One region of the Pandoraea morbifera genome, then DNA from elsewhere that is predicted to be linked to it. Evidence: predicted binding sites of a transcription regulator. Region 1 holds the regulator's gene; each other region holds the start of a gene.
What was found. Region 1 encodes LexA, which represses DNA repair genes until DNA is damaged. Its sites were predicted from a motif close to ACTGTATNNNNATACAGT; they were not measured.
Positions count from the first base shown of each region.

Region 2: PMO31116_RS11420 (DUF2471 family protein) is a predicted target of LexA. The motif match lies at 2,027-2,044, and genes of this name have one in related genera.
Region 3: PMO31116_RS12005 (PA0069 family radical SAM protein) is a predicted target of LexA. The motif match lies at 1,471-1,488, and genes of this name have one in related genera.

Region 1 covers NZ_CABPSD010000010.1:71,413-75,526, reverse strand. The annotation lists gene cysT (sulfate ABC transporter permease subunit CysT) at 1-87, opposite strand, end outside; gene PMO31116_RS16725 (sulfate ABC transporter substrate-binding protein) at 113-1,144, opposite strand; gene lexA (transcriptional repressor LexA) at 1,427-2,080, shown strand; gene PMO31116_RS16715 (hypothetical protein) at 2,250-2,669, shown strand; gene PMO31116_RS16710 (enoyl-CoA hydratase/isomerase family protein) at 2,701-3,813, opposite strand; gene typA (translational GTPase TypA) at 3,953-4,114, opposite strand, start outside.
Region 2 covers NZ_CABPSD010000005.1:344,901-349,014, reverse strand. The annotation lists gene PMO31116_RS11425 (exonuclease domain-containing protein) at 1-1,470, opposite strand, end outside; gene PMO31116_RS11420 (DUF2471 family protein) at 1,507-1,998, opposite strand; gene PMO31116_RS11415 (glutathione S-transferase C-terminal domain-containing protein) at 2,172-2,891, shown strand; gene PMO31116_RS11410 (GGDEF domain-containing protein) at 2,959-4,114, opposite strand, start outside.
Region 3 covers NZ_CABPSD010000006.1:111,171-115,284, forward strand. The annotation lists gene PMO31116_RS12000 (Lrp/AsnC ligand binding domain-containing protein) at 1-274, shown strand, start outside; gene PMO31116_RS12005 (PA0069 family radical SAM protein) at 285-1,403, opposite strand; gene PMO31116_RS12010 (Rossmann-like and DUF2520 domain-containing protein) at 1,642-2,595, opposite strand; gene PMO31116_RS12015 (TM2 domain-containing protein) at 2,614-3,063, opposite strand; gene PMO31116_RS12020 (META and DUF4377 domain-containing protein) at 3,073-3,888, opposite strand.

The sequences.
Region 1 (4,114 bases):
CAGATATGCCACGGTGTAGCCCATCGTCAGGCCGAAGCCGGGCAAGGCGCTGGGCTTTCGCCAAACCGGAAACCATGCGGTACTCATGCGAGGATCCTCAAGCGCGCGTCGCTCACTTCCTGGTGTAGATCTGGTCGAAGATGCCGCCGTCGGCAAAATGCTTCGCCTGCGTCTTCGTCCAGCCGCCCAGGTCGGCGTCGACGGTGTAGAGCCGCAGCTTCGGATACTGCGCCTCGTACTTCCTTGCAATTTCCGGCGAACGCGGACGATAGAAGTGTCTGGCGGCAATCTCCTGCCCCTGCGCAGAGTAGAGCCACTGCAGATACGCCTCGGCGACCTTGCGGGTACCATGCTTGTCCACGTTCCTGTCGACCACGGCGACCGGCGGTTCGGTCAGAATCGACGAGGACGGCACGACGATGTCGAACTTGTCCGGGCCAAGATCCTTCACCGAGAGCAGTGCCTCGTTCTCCCACGCGATCAGCACGTCGCCGATGCCGCGCTCGACGAAGGTGGTCGTGGCGCCGCGCGCGCCCGAATCGAGCACGCCGACATTCTTGTAGAGCGCCTTGACGAAGTCCCGCGCCTTCTGCTCGTTGCCGCCGGGCTGCTTGAGGGCGTAGAGCCACGCAGCGAGGTAGTTCCAGCGCGCGCCGGCCGACGTCTTGGGGTTCGGCGTGACCACGCTGATGCCCGGCTTGACGAGATCGCCCCAATCCTTGATCTGCTTGGGATTGCCCTTGCGCACGAGCAGCACGATGGTTGACGTGTAGGGCGTGGCGTTGTCGGGCAAGCGCTTCTGCCAGTCCTTGCCCACCAGTCCGGCCTGCGCCAGTTCATCGATGTCGGCCGAGATGCCGAGCGTGACCACGTCGGCCGGTGCCCCGTCGAGCACGGTGCGGGCCTGCTTGCCCGAGCCCCCGTGCGACGCCTTGACCGTGACCGTGTCGCCGGCGACCTGCTTGTAATAGGCTTCGAATGCCTTGTTGTAGTCCGCGTAAAGCTCGCGCGTCGGGTCATACGATACGTTGAGCAGCGAGAGACTCGCCGCATGCGCCTGCACCGTCATCGTCGCGGCAAGCGCCAGTGCGCCCAGCGCGACTGCCAGCTTGTTTGCTTTCCATCCCCGTGCTGCGTTGCTCATGACTTGCACTCCTGGTTTGCTTCGCGTGTGTAGGAGGCCAGTCTATGAGGGCATCTAAATAATTAAAAATAATATTTTTGCTTTTGTTTATGCCGGAATATGGATTAGAGATTGGGGGCTGAAGACGATCGCCGCGCGGAACGCATGCCGGGCGGCAACGTTGCAAACGGCGCAAGAGGCGGCAAAAGCGCATGAACCTCATGCACTACATGAAGTTTTCCCTTGCCTTTTTGCAAACACTGTACAAAAATACAGCCACCTGTGCTTCCATACAGTGATGCCATGATCAAACTTACCGCCCGTCAACAGCAGGTCTACGAACTGGTTCAGCAAGCCATCGAACGCACCGGCTTTCCGCCAACGCGTGCGGAGATTGCCGCCGAACTCGGCTTCTCTTCCGCCAACGCCGCGGAGGAGCATCTGCGGGCACTGGCGCGCAAAGGTGTGATCGAACTGGCCGCCGGGCAATCGCGCGGCATCCGCCTCAAGCGTCTGGACGAAGCCGGCGGTTCGCATCAGTTCACGTTGCCACACATGGGCCTGATGCAATTGTCGCTGCCGCTCGTCGGCCGAGTCGCGGCGGGCAGCCCGATCCTTGCGCAGGAGCACATCGAACGCAATTTCCAGTGCGACCCGAACATGTTCGCGCGCCAGCCCGACTACCTGCTGAAGGTGCGCGGGATGTCGATGCGCGACGCCGGCATTCTCGACGGCGACCTGCTGGCCGTGCAGAAGGCGGCCGACGCCCGTGAGGGCCAGATCGTGGTGGCGCGTATCGGCGACGACGTCACCGTCAAGCGTTTCCATCGCGTGCCTGGCGGGGTCGAGTTGATTGCCGAGAACCCCGACTTCGAGAATATCAACGTCGACGAGGGCAGCGGCGACTTTGCGCTGGAAGGAATTGCGGTCGGCCTGATTCGCAACAACGACCTCTAAGCGCGATCACGGGATCGGCGTTACCTGGCGCCGCCCCCGACTCCCAGAAGACTTTGCTTTTCCGACTGCGCCGGGCTGGGTCCGGCGCCCGTGCCCTGCTGCGCTCGCGATTCGTAAGAACGCGGCGGGACGCGCTCCCTCAGACCCACATTCGAAGAAGGATTGCATCATGGCTCGACTCTTTGGTTTGCTGCGTACGTCGTTTGGTCAACCGCGCGTTCATGCGACGTCGCAGACCCGGCTGTCGGCGGTCTACGGCCTCTCCGCGCTTTCCGGACCCTACGCTTCGGCGCCCGCCATCGCCCGCTCCTACACTGTGCCTGCCCGCACGCGCACCACCGCCCTGCCCCGCACGCTCGTGGCTGCGGCCGCATCGGCATCGCGTCGCGTGTGTCCCGCGGGCAAGGCCGTCAAGGCGTCGCGCGATGTGCGCGAACTGCCGCGACGCGATCTCGCCGCATCGGCAGGCGCCCACGATGTCCGTGTGTATCGCGACGTGTCGCATATCGTGATGGTCGGCAGCATCGCCGATGTCTGCCGCAAGCTCGATCAGGCCGTGGGCGAGCAATTCTGTCAGGCCGCCGTGTGACGCGTCACCCCGGCGAGCGCGGTGCTGCCGGCTATTGCCCGAGGTCGCGCAACGGATGGTCCGCACCTCGACGCTCGCCGTCGAAAAATCGCGCGATGTCCGCGGGCTTCACGTCCTCGATGCGCTCATGCTGCCAACGCGGCTTGTGATCCTTGTCGACGACCATCGCACGGATCCCTTCCACACCCTCGGCCCCGCTGCGGCCATCGAGGTTGAAGACACTACGCATCATCAACCACTCTTCTCGCAAATCGTCCGCCAGCGACATGTGTCGTGCGCGGCGAACTTGCTCGAGCGTCACACATACCATCAGCGGCGAACGTTTGGCGCGCAACAGGTCTTCGGTTTCCTGCGCCCAGCCAGAATACTCGCAGCGCGCCTCGCGCTGGAGCGATTTCAGTATTGTCGGCATGTCGGCCAGACCGAAGTGGCTGTCGATGACATCGCGCAGCGGTGCGAGCTTGCCCGGTGCGAGCCCTGCGGGCGGCAGGCTTTCGCGCACGAACGTGCGTGCCGCATCAAGTACGGCGTCGCTGTCGTCCCACGCCCCGTTCGCCAACCGGTCACACAACACTGGCAGCAACGCGCGCGGCAGCACGACATCGGCCAGACCGATTTCGCAGGCATCGACGGCACCGAATACGATACCCGTGGTACCGAGATACTCCCCGAGATGGCCGGCGAGATTCGCGAGGAAGTAGCCGCCGCCGACATCGGGAAACAGGCCGATCGCCGTTTCCGGCATTGCCATGCGCGTGGCCTCGGTCACGATACGCAGTGCGGCCCCTTGCGAGATCCCCATGCCACCGCCCATCACCACACCGTCCATCAGCGCGATATACGGTTTGGGATAGGTGGCGATCGCGTAGTTCAGCCGGTATTCGTCGGTAAAGAAATCCATGATGTCGGTGCGACCCACGCTCACGGCCTCGTGGAAGTAGCGAATGTCGCCGCCCGCGCACAAACCCTTTTCGCCCTCCCCCTGCAGGACCACACCCAGCACCTGCGGGTCGTCGCGCCAGGCGTCGAGTGCCGACGCCATCGCCCGAATCATGTCGTGCGACAACGCGTTGAGCGCCTTCGGGCGAGTCAGGGTAATGAAGCCGATGCGGCCACGGATTTCGGTGCGAATGAATTCGGTCATATCGGAAACGGGGGCTTTAGAAATGGCAAAGTGGGATGCGAAAAAAAAGCCGGTGCTAGGCACCGGCTTTCTTTCCAACTGACTGGCGTCGATACGCGGCGGCCCCGGGTCCGTCGCACACCGAAACCATCGCCGGCTTTTACTTCTCTTCGCGCGACGCACGCTTACGCTCGTGCTCCTTGAGGAAGCGCTTGCGCAGACGGATCGTTTGCGGCGTGACTTCGACCAGCTCGTCGTCGTCGATGAACTCGACGGCGTATTCGAGGCTCATGGCGATCGGCGGCACCAGACGCACGGCTTC
Region 2 (4,114 bases), on a different contig from region 1:
GCTATCCGTCACCGAAGCGGCAAGACGCTTGCCGAGCAGCCGGTAGATGTCGGGGTCGAAGCCGGTCACGGCCGGCATGCGCTCGAGCAGACCGTCGAGCGCGTCGACGGATGTCACGCTGCCCAGATACTGCCAGCGGTCGATGACGTGATACGCCGTCTCGGCGGCGTATTCATCGGGGCCGTGCTCCTCGATAGCGATGGGGCCGTCGTACGGCCACGTTTCCAGTTGCAGCGTGGCGAGCGCTTCCCGGACACGCTCGTTGTGCGCCGCGAGCGACGCCTCGCCCACGCAGACGCCATCGCATCGTTTGACCTGGTAGCCGAAGCAGGGGCGTCCCGGCGCAATCTTCTCGAGCCCGAGCTGCGCGCAGCAAAGGCGGTGCTCGTCGGCCAGTGCACGAAGGGCGCTCTCCGCGCGGGTGCGAGACGAAAACGTACCGAACAACGCCTGGGCATCGGCGAAGTCGACGGTCTTTGCGCTCACCAGTCGCGGCGTATCGGTTCCGGGCAGGAATTGCCAGCTGTAGAGGCTGGATGCGCGGCGAAGCATGCGGTTGTGCACCGGTTGCAGTTGCTTGACGAGCTGCGATTCGAGCAGCAATGCGCCCAGCTCTCCTACCGTCGGCCGGGCCTCCACGCGACGGATCTCCTGCGAGATCCGCAGGTCTTTCGCAACCTGGTGATCGCTGGAGAAATGCGAGCGCACCCGCGCCCGAATATCGACGCTCTTGCCGACGTAGAGCAGCGTATCGCCTTCGCCGTAGAAGAGATATACACCAGGGCGGCTTGGCAGGGCGTCGATGGCTTCGTCCGGCAACTGTGGTGGCTGGCTCGATCGTTTCGTGACGCGCTGTACGGCCTGCTCGATCAGATCGGGGGCGTAGATTGTGTGGAGCTTTTGCCAGAACTGCCAGAGCAGTTCGGCGTCGGCAAGTGCCCGGTGGCGGCCCAGCGGAGTAAGGCCGAATCGGGCGATGAGGGCATCGAGCCCGTGGCGGGCGGCAGACGGGAACAGAAGGCGAGACAAGCGCACCGTGCAAAGGACATCGGCCTGAAATGCAATGCCCGCGCGCTTGAACTCGTTCTTGAGAAAACCGTAATCGAAGCGGGCGTTGTGGGCGACGAACAGCTTGCCTTGCAGGCGTTCGGCGAGCCCCTGCGCCAACGTGCCGAAGGACGGCTGGCCACGCACCATCTCGTTGGTGATGCCCGTGAGTTGCTGGATGAAGGGCGGAATCGGCTCGGCTGGATCGAGCAGGGTGCTCCACTGTTCGATCCCATGCGGGCCGACTTCCACGACGCCGATCTCCGTGATGCGATCGGCCAGTGCATTGCCGCCGGTCGTCTCGAGATCGACGAAGACCATCGGCGCGGGCAGGGAACGCGCCAGTGCGTCCGGATCTGGCGCCTCGCGGAAGGAATCGTTAGCCTCGTCGACCGCGAAATCGTGCACTTGCCTGATCCTCATTGGCCCGGATGCCTTCGTCCATGTCGCATGCGCCGCTCACGACGCGTTCCACGACGGATTGCCGGCGCGCGAGGCGGCGGACAGCACGGAGGCTCCGGCGCGAAGCGGTACGTCGTCGTCCGCCGGATCATCGCCGGCGAATGCCGCGACGATGGCGCGGAAAACGGCCGGTGCCGGCGCATCCGGCCATTGCAGGTCCACGTGGGCATCGAGCGGGGGCAGATTGCCCTCGCGACGCAGCGCGTCATCGCCCGGCAGGCGCAGCAGACGCGCGAGTACCCACGGTTCGTGCCGCGCATGCAGGCCGATATCGGCCTCCGCCTCGTCGGCGATCGCCACCAGCGTTCGCCAGTCCAGCGTCATCGCCGGTTCGGCGTCGGAGGCGGTGCCGTTCTCGCCCGCGTCCGGCGATTCATGCTGCGCGTTGGCGCGATGTTGCGCGTAGCGCACCGCGATTTCGCGCACGATGCCGGCAAGGTCGCGCTCGGCGGCGCTCAGCGCCAATTGATCCCAGTCGATGATTTCCATAAGACGTTCCTCGATTGGGTTACATAATACTGTATAAATTCACAGTCTGCGAGCCACGATGCGACACACCGACGGCGGCTTCCGGCTCGCGTCGCTCAGGCTCGCCCGCGAGCCCACGGCGTGTAATACTCTGCGCCGTGACGCGCTTCCATCCCGCCAGGAGTTTCCAAACGATGTTGACCCTGTACACGTTCGGCCCGGCATTCGGGCTCCCCGACGCGAGCCCGTTCGTCGTCAAGGCCGAGATGCTCCTCAAGCTCGCGGGGCTGCCGTACCAGACGGATCGCGGCGGATTTCGGCGCGCGCCCAAGGGCAAGCTGCCCTATATCGACGACGATGGCGAAATCGTGGCGGACTCGACGCTGATCCGGCTGCATATCGAGCGCAAGTACGGATTCGATTTCGACGCGGCGCTCACGCCCGCGCAGCGTGGTGCTGCGTGGATGTTCGAAAAGGCGCTGGAGGATCACTTCTATTGGCACGTGGTGCAGGCGCGCTGGTGCGACGACGCGAACTTCGCCAAGGGGCCGGCTGCGTTCTTCAAGGCGGTGCCCTGGCCGGTCCGTCCGCTGGCCCAGGCGTTCATTCGTCGCAAGATCCGCAATACGCTGCACGGCCAGGGCACGAGCCGTTTCACGCCGGCGGAGCAGGTGCAGTTGCTCCGGCGCGGCACCCAGGCCGCGGCGCAACTGCTGGGCGACAAACCTTACTTTTTCGGCAGCACGCCGTGCGGTGCGGACGCCACGGCGTTCGGTTTCATCGCCGCCGCGGCGTCCCCCCACTTCGACATGACATTGCGCGACGAAATCGGCATGCACCCGAATCTGGTGGATTACGTGAAGCGATTGCGTCGGGAATTCTTCCCCGTCGTGGAAGATGCCGTGCGCGCCTGATCGCGTGGCGCGGCCTCGCCCGGTGCGATCGACCCCGAGCCCGCCGGCGGCGTCACGGCCGTCGGGTTCAACCGGCTTCGGGCGCGGTCTCGTCGCTCGGCAACACGTCGGAGAGCACGAGGTTGCGCCCTGATATCTTGGCGGCGTACAGGGCCCGGTCCGCCCGCGCGCAGAAGGCCTCGAGGCTTTCATGTTCGTGCCACGTCGCGACGCCACCGCTCAGCGTGTAGTGGCACACGCCGAAGGGGCCCGCCACCAGATGCCGGCTTGCCTGCGTGCGCAAGCGTTCGGCGATGCGAATGGCGCCGTGCGTATCGGTGCCCGGCAGCAGTATCGCGAATTCCTCGCCTCCCAGGCGCCCGAACACATCGTCCTCGCGCAGGCTGTCGCGCACCAGCTTCACGAATTCGCGCAGCACCGTGTCGCCACCTGCGTGGCCATGCGTGTCGTTGATCTGCTTGAAGTGATCGAGATCGATCACCACGATCGACAGCGGCAGGCTGCGCGAGAGCGCCCGCGCCATTTCCTGACGCGCCAGCAGGTCAAAGTGCTTGCGTGAGAGCGCGCCCGTCAGGTAGTCGCGGTTGGCCGCCTCCTCGGCGGTGGCGAGCATGGCATCGTGGATCATCAGCACCGAGCCCATCGTCATCGCCGGCATGACGACCGAGCCGATGACGAGCATGACGGCATTGAATGCCGTTGGAGCCAACAGGTCGGGGCCAGGCGCGGGCGTGAGCCCGAACACCAGGCCGCGTACGATGTGTCCGAGCGCGAACGCAGTGGCCAGCCCGGCCGTCAGCCAATAGTAATAAGGCGGGCGGCGCGGCGGCACGTTCCGCAGAATCATGACGGCGATGGCCAGCAGGATCGACGCATGGAAGGCCGAGACGACCACCACGCGGACCTGTGGACTGTCGAAGCCATAGCGCCAGAGCACCATCACCGCGCAAAGCCCGGCCAGCAAAGCCGCCAGCACTCGCCAGTGCGGTGGCCGACCAAGGAAACGAGCGCACCCGGCGTAATAGAGGAGCAGCCCGCCTGCCAGCGCCACGTTGGCCGTGGGAATCGAGAGAAAATCGGGCACCACGCCGCGCAGCGCGAACAGTGGAAGGGAGACGAGCACGGCGAGGTTGGCCAGGCACCATTCGCGAACGCCTGCCACGCGCGAACGTAGCAGCGAGCCCACGATCAGCAACATCATGAAGCTGAGCAGTGAAGTGATC
Region 3 (4,114 bases), on a different contig from region 1:
ATTGCTGGTGTTCGTCGAGATCACGCTCGATCACAAGTCGGGCAACATGTTCGACCAGTTCCGCCGCGAGGTGCTGCGCATTCCGGAAGTGATGGAGTGCCATCTCATCTCGGGGGACTTCGACTATCTGATCAAGGCGCGTATTCGAGAGATGTCGGAATACCGCAAGCTGCTTGGCGACATCCTCCTGCAACTGCCCGGTGCCGTGCAGTCGAAGAGCTACGTTGTGATGGAAGAGATCAAGGAGACGCTGACGATCGCTGTCGAAGAGTGAGCTTGCGTGCTTAGAAGAGCGGCATCTGCGGGTTGGCATGGCGCTCGGCGTGCAAGGCAGGTGGCGCCGCTGGCGGCACCCTGAACTGATCGGTGCGCAGCGGCGGTCTGGCCTGATTGAGCCCCAGCTTGCGGGCGGCAAGGTGAAAGCGTTGGCGGATCAGTTCGGCATGCAGGCCGGTTCCCGTCATGCGCTTGCCGAATTCGGCGCTGTTGTGTTTGCCGTCACGCACTTGCTCGATGAGGCTCATCACGTGACGCGCCCGCATCGGGTAATTCGCGTGAAGCCAGTCGACGAAGACGTCGTGCACCTCGCGCGGCAGTCGCAGCATCACATACCCGGCGTAGGTCGCGCCCGCCTCGGACGCCGTGGTCAGCACGCGTTCGATATCGAAATCGGTCAGTGCCGGCACGATCGGCGCCACGATGACCCCGGTGGGGATGCCCGCTTCGGTGAGTTTTCGCACGGCCTCGATCCGACGCGCCGGCGTGTTGGCGCGCGGCTCCATCCGGCGTGCGATGTCAGCGTCGAGCGTTCCTACCGAGATGAACACCCGGGCCAGTCCGCGTTGCGCCATGCGCGACAGGATGTCGATGTCCCGCGTGACCAGTGCCGATTTGGTGGTGATCCCCACCGGATGGCCGAACGTCTCCAGCACCTCGAGCACGCTTCGCGTGATGCGGTACTCGCGCTCGATCGGTTGATACGGATCGGTGTTGGCGCCGAGCGCCAGCATCGCGGGCTGATAGCCGCGCTTGCGCAGCTCGGCGTCGAGCCGCTCGGCGGCGTTGTGCTTCGCGTACAGGCGGGTTTCGAAGTCAAGCCCCGGCGACAGGCCGAGGTAGGCGTGGGTGGGGCGCGCGAAGCAGTAGGTGCACCCGTGTTCGCAGCCGCGATAAGGGTTGATCGAGCGATCGAAGGGAATGTCCGCCGACGTGTTGCGCGAGATGATGGTTCTCGCATTTTCGAGCGCGACCTGCGTGACGAACTTGACTTCGCATTCCTGGGCGGCGTCCGATTCATGACGGGCTTCGTCGCTTTCCCTGCTGTACTCAGAAAAACGCGATTCCAGATTGGCGATGGCGCCTCGCCCCTTGCGCGACGAGGGCGGCGCGAATGAGGAAGCCATGGCACGTCTCCTTGATGGCGGTTCAGAACGCGAACGGGGGTCATTCGCGAGCAATGCTTGTCATTATACTGTGTTTTTGTACAGTATTTGAGCGGGGCGGCAGTGTCGAGAAATGGCGGGTTGAGGGGGGAGCGGGTGCGCCCGGCTTCGGCGGCGACCGGGACCGTATGCCGGGTGGCGCGGGACTGCGGGACTGCGGGACTGCGGGACTGGGCGGCGCTGGCGTGCCTGGCGGCGACTATTCGCTGCTGCCGTGTGGCGCCGACGTCGCGGCGGTGGGGGGCAGGTACGGTGCGATGGCGCGGGCAATGGCGTCGAGCGCCGGGCCGTCGGCACCGGGGCGCCGGCGGGCGAGACTGATGGCGCGCAGTGTGAGAAGCGAGTACAGGGTGGCGTGATTACCGCCCATGGTGGCCAGGGCTTCCGTGTGTCGCGTGACGATGCCGGCATCACCGCGCGACACCGGACCGGCGAGCGCGCCAGACAGTCCCCGCTCGCGAGCGGCGTTGAGCGTTCCCATGACAAGCGGCCACATCGCGTCGCGCGCCGCGTCTTCCGGCATGCCGACCGCGTGCCAGAGTTGCGTGGCTTCTTCCAGTAGACAGAGCAGGAAACTGGCAGCGTAGTTAGCGCCCGCGTGATATCGCATGCGTTCGCCTGCGGGAATGGACAGGGCGCGGCAGCCTATCGCGCTTGCCAGGGCGTGCAGCGCATCATCGAGCGGACCCTCGGCCTCGATCGTGATGGCGCTGCCGGACAGGCGGGTGGCGTCGTCGTCGAGGCCGGCGAAGAGGAATAGAGGGTGAAATCCGCCGATGCGTGCGCCGTGGCGCGCCGCCGGCGCGAGCAGCGCAACTTCCGACGCCCCGCTGCAATGGACCAAAGCCTGGCCCGCGTGAGGTGCGAGATGCGACACGCAGGACGCGATGGCATCGTCGGGCACGGTCAGGAAGACAAGATCGGCGTGCCCGAACACGGCCCCCATCGCCTCCGGACGGTCTATCGCGAGGGCGCGACATCCTGGTATGGCATCGGCCACGCGCTGCGCGGCGTCGAGCCGGCGACTGGCGATCACCGTCACTTCGTAGCCAGCGTTCGCCGCGGCGCTTGCGAGCGCTCGGGCGACACGCCCGGCACCGACGAAGCCGAGTGTCGGTCTGAAATCCGGGATGGGGTTGTTCGGTGTGCTCACGTGGGGCGGTTGCGCAAATTACTGCGAGAGGCGGTTCGGCGTGTCGTGCGTTTCAAAATAGGTTTGGAACGCGACGGCAAATCCGACCATCATGAGCATCGCCCCCACGAACAGCGACACGGCAACGATGATGACGGCCGTCCAGCCGGAGCGCGACTTCAGTTGGGTGCCTGTATTGAACTGGGCGTTCCACCGTTCGTCCGGACGAAGTCCGTAGACGATGGCGGCGAGGAACGCCGAGAACAGCGACATCGCGCCCAGGATAGTCAGCACCCAGCCCGCGGGAGAACGCAGCTCGCTCGTGACCAAAAGCCCCCAACCGGCGACACCGCAGGCCGAGCCCGCGATATGGGCCCAGCCGAAGCGATCGCGCAGACCGTACAAATAGAAGCGATGCAGGCCGAGCGTGCCGAACAGCATCGCCAGGCCGGCGGTCAGGGTTTTGGATTTGTAAGCGACTGCGTTCATTTGGAATGGTTATCGGGCAGGCGTTTCGCGGATGACTTCGACCAGCGTCCAGCGCATGTTCGAAGCGTCGGCGGGCGGATTGGCGACGGGTTCGCCGTGGATTTTCACGCGGTATTCTACGCCGGGCTTCCAGTCGAATCCATCGATGTGGGCGTACCACAGTTCCCACGGAGAGTTGCCCGAATCGTCGGCGTTGCGAACCCGCAGGCACTTGCGCGGCGCGACGCCGACACAGTCGGCCATTTGCGAGTCGACGTCGAGCACGCGGTCTTCGGTCTTCGCTGCGCCACCGGCGCCCGCAACGGTTCGATTGAGCAGCGTCTGGGACGCGTAGGTGAGCTTTTCGCCATTCGAGGTGGCAAGCGTCAACTGCGTGCCGCGCCGTTCAAAGGTCGTGACCGTGGGCAGCGCCTTCAGATAGCGGTCTTCGAACGTCATCGAATCCTGGCAGGCCATTCGGGTCGAAGCCGGGGCCTCGATCGTCAATTGTCCATTGCCGGGACCGACCTTGTACTGCCCGAAAATCCGGTTGCAACCGCCGGTGCCGGAAAAGGCGCCCTTGTCATTGAACGTCAGGTTGATCATGCGGCCTTCCGGCAGGCTCGGGAGGTTGGTCGGGCCCTCCCAATTCGTGAGTTGCCACGTGCCGATCAGATCGGCGGCGCTGGTTGCGGCCGCCGTGTTGTTACCTGACGGCGCCGATGCCGGATTGGCACCGCCGCCCGGGGGCGCCGCGCAACCGGCCAGCAGGGCGGCAGGCACCAGCAGGGCGGCCAGATAGGTCGCAAACGAGGAGGGCAGGAGCGAGAGTCGGCGTTGGTTCATGATTTTGTATGGGAGTAGTTGCGCAGAGGGCAGGAACGGCGAAGCTGTCACGATGGACCGCGCATGGCGTGTCCGAACGGCGCCGTGAGTACCGTGACTCGTTGACCCGCCCGGGGGCGGGTCAGTTCCTTCGTTGCGCCTTCGTTGCGCCTTCGTTGCGGTTTCGTTGCGGTTTCGCAGCGAGCAGCGAGCAGCGAGCAGCGGGTGTGTCGATGGCTCGTCGTCA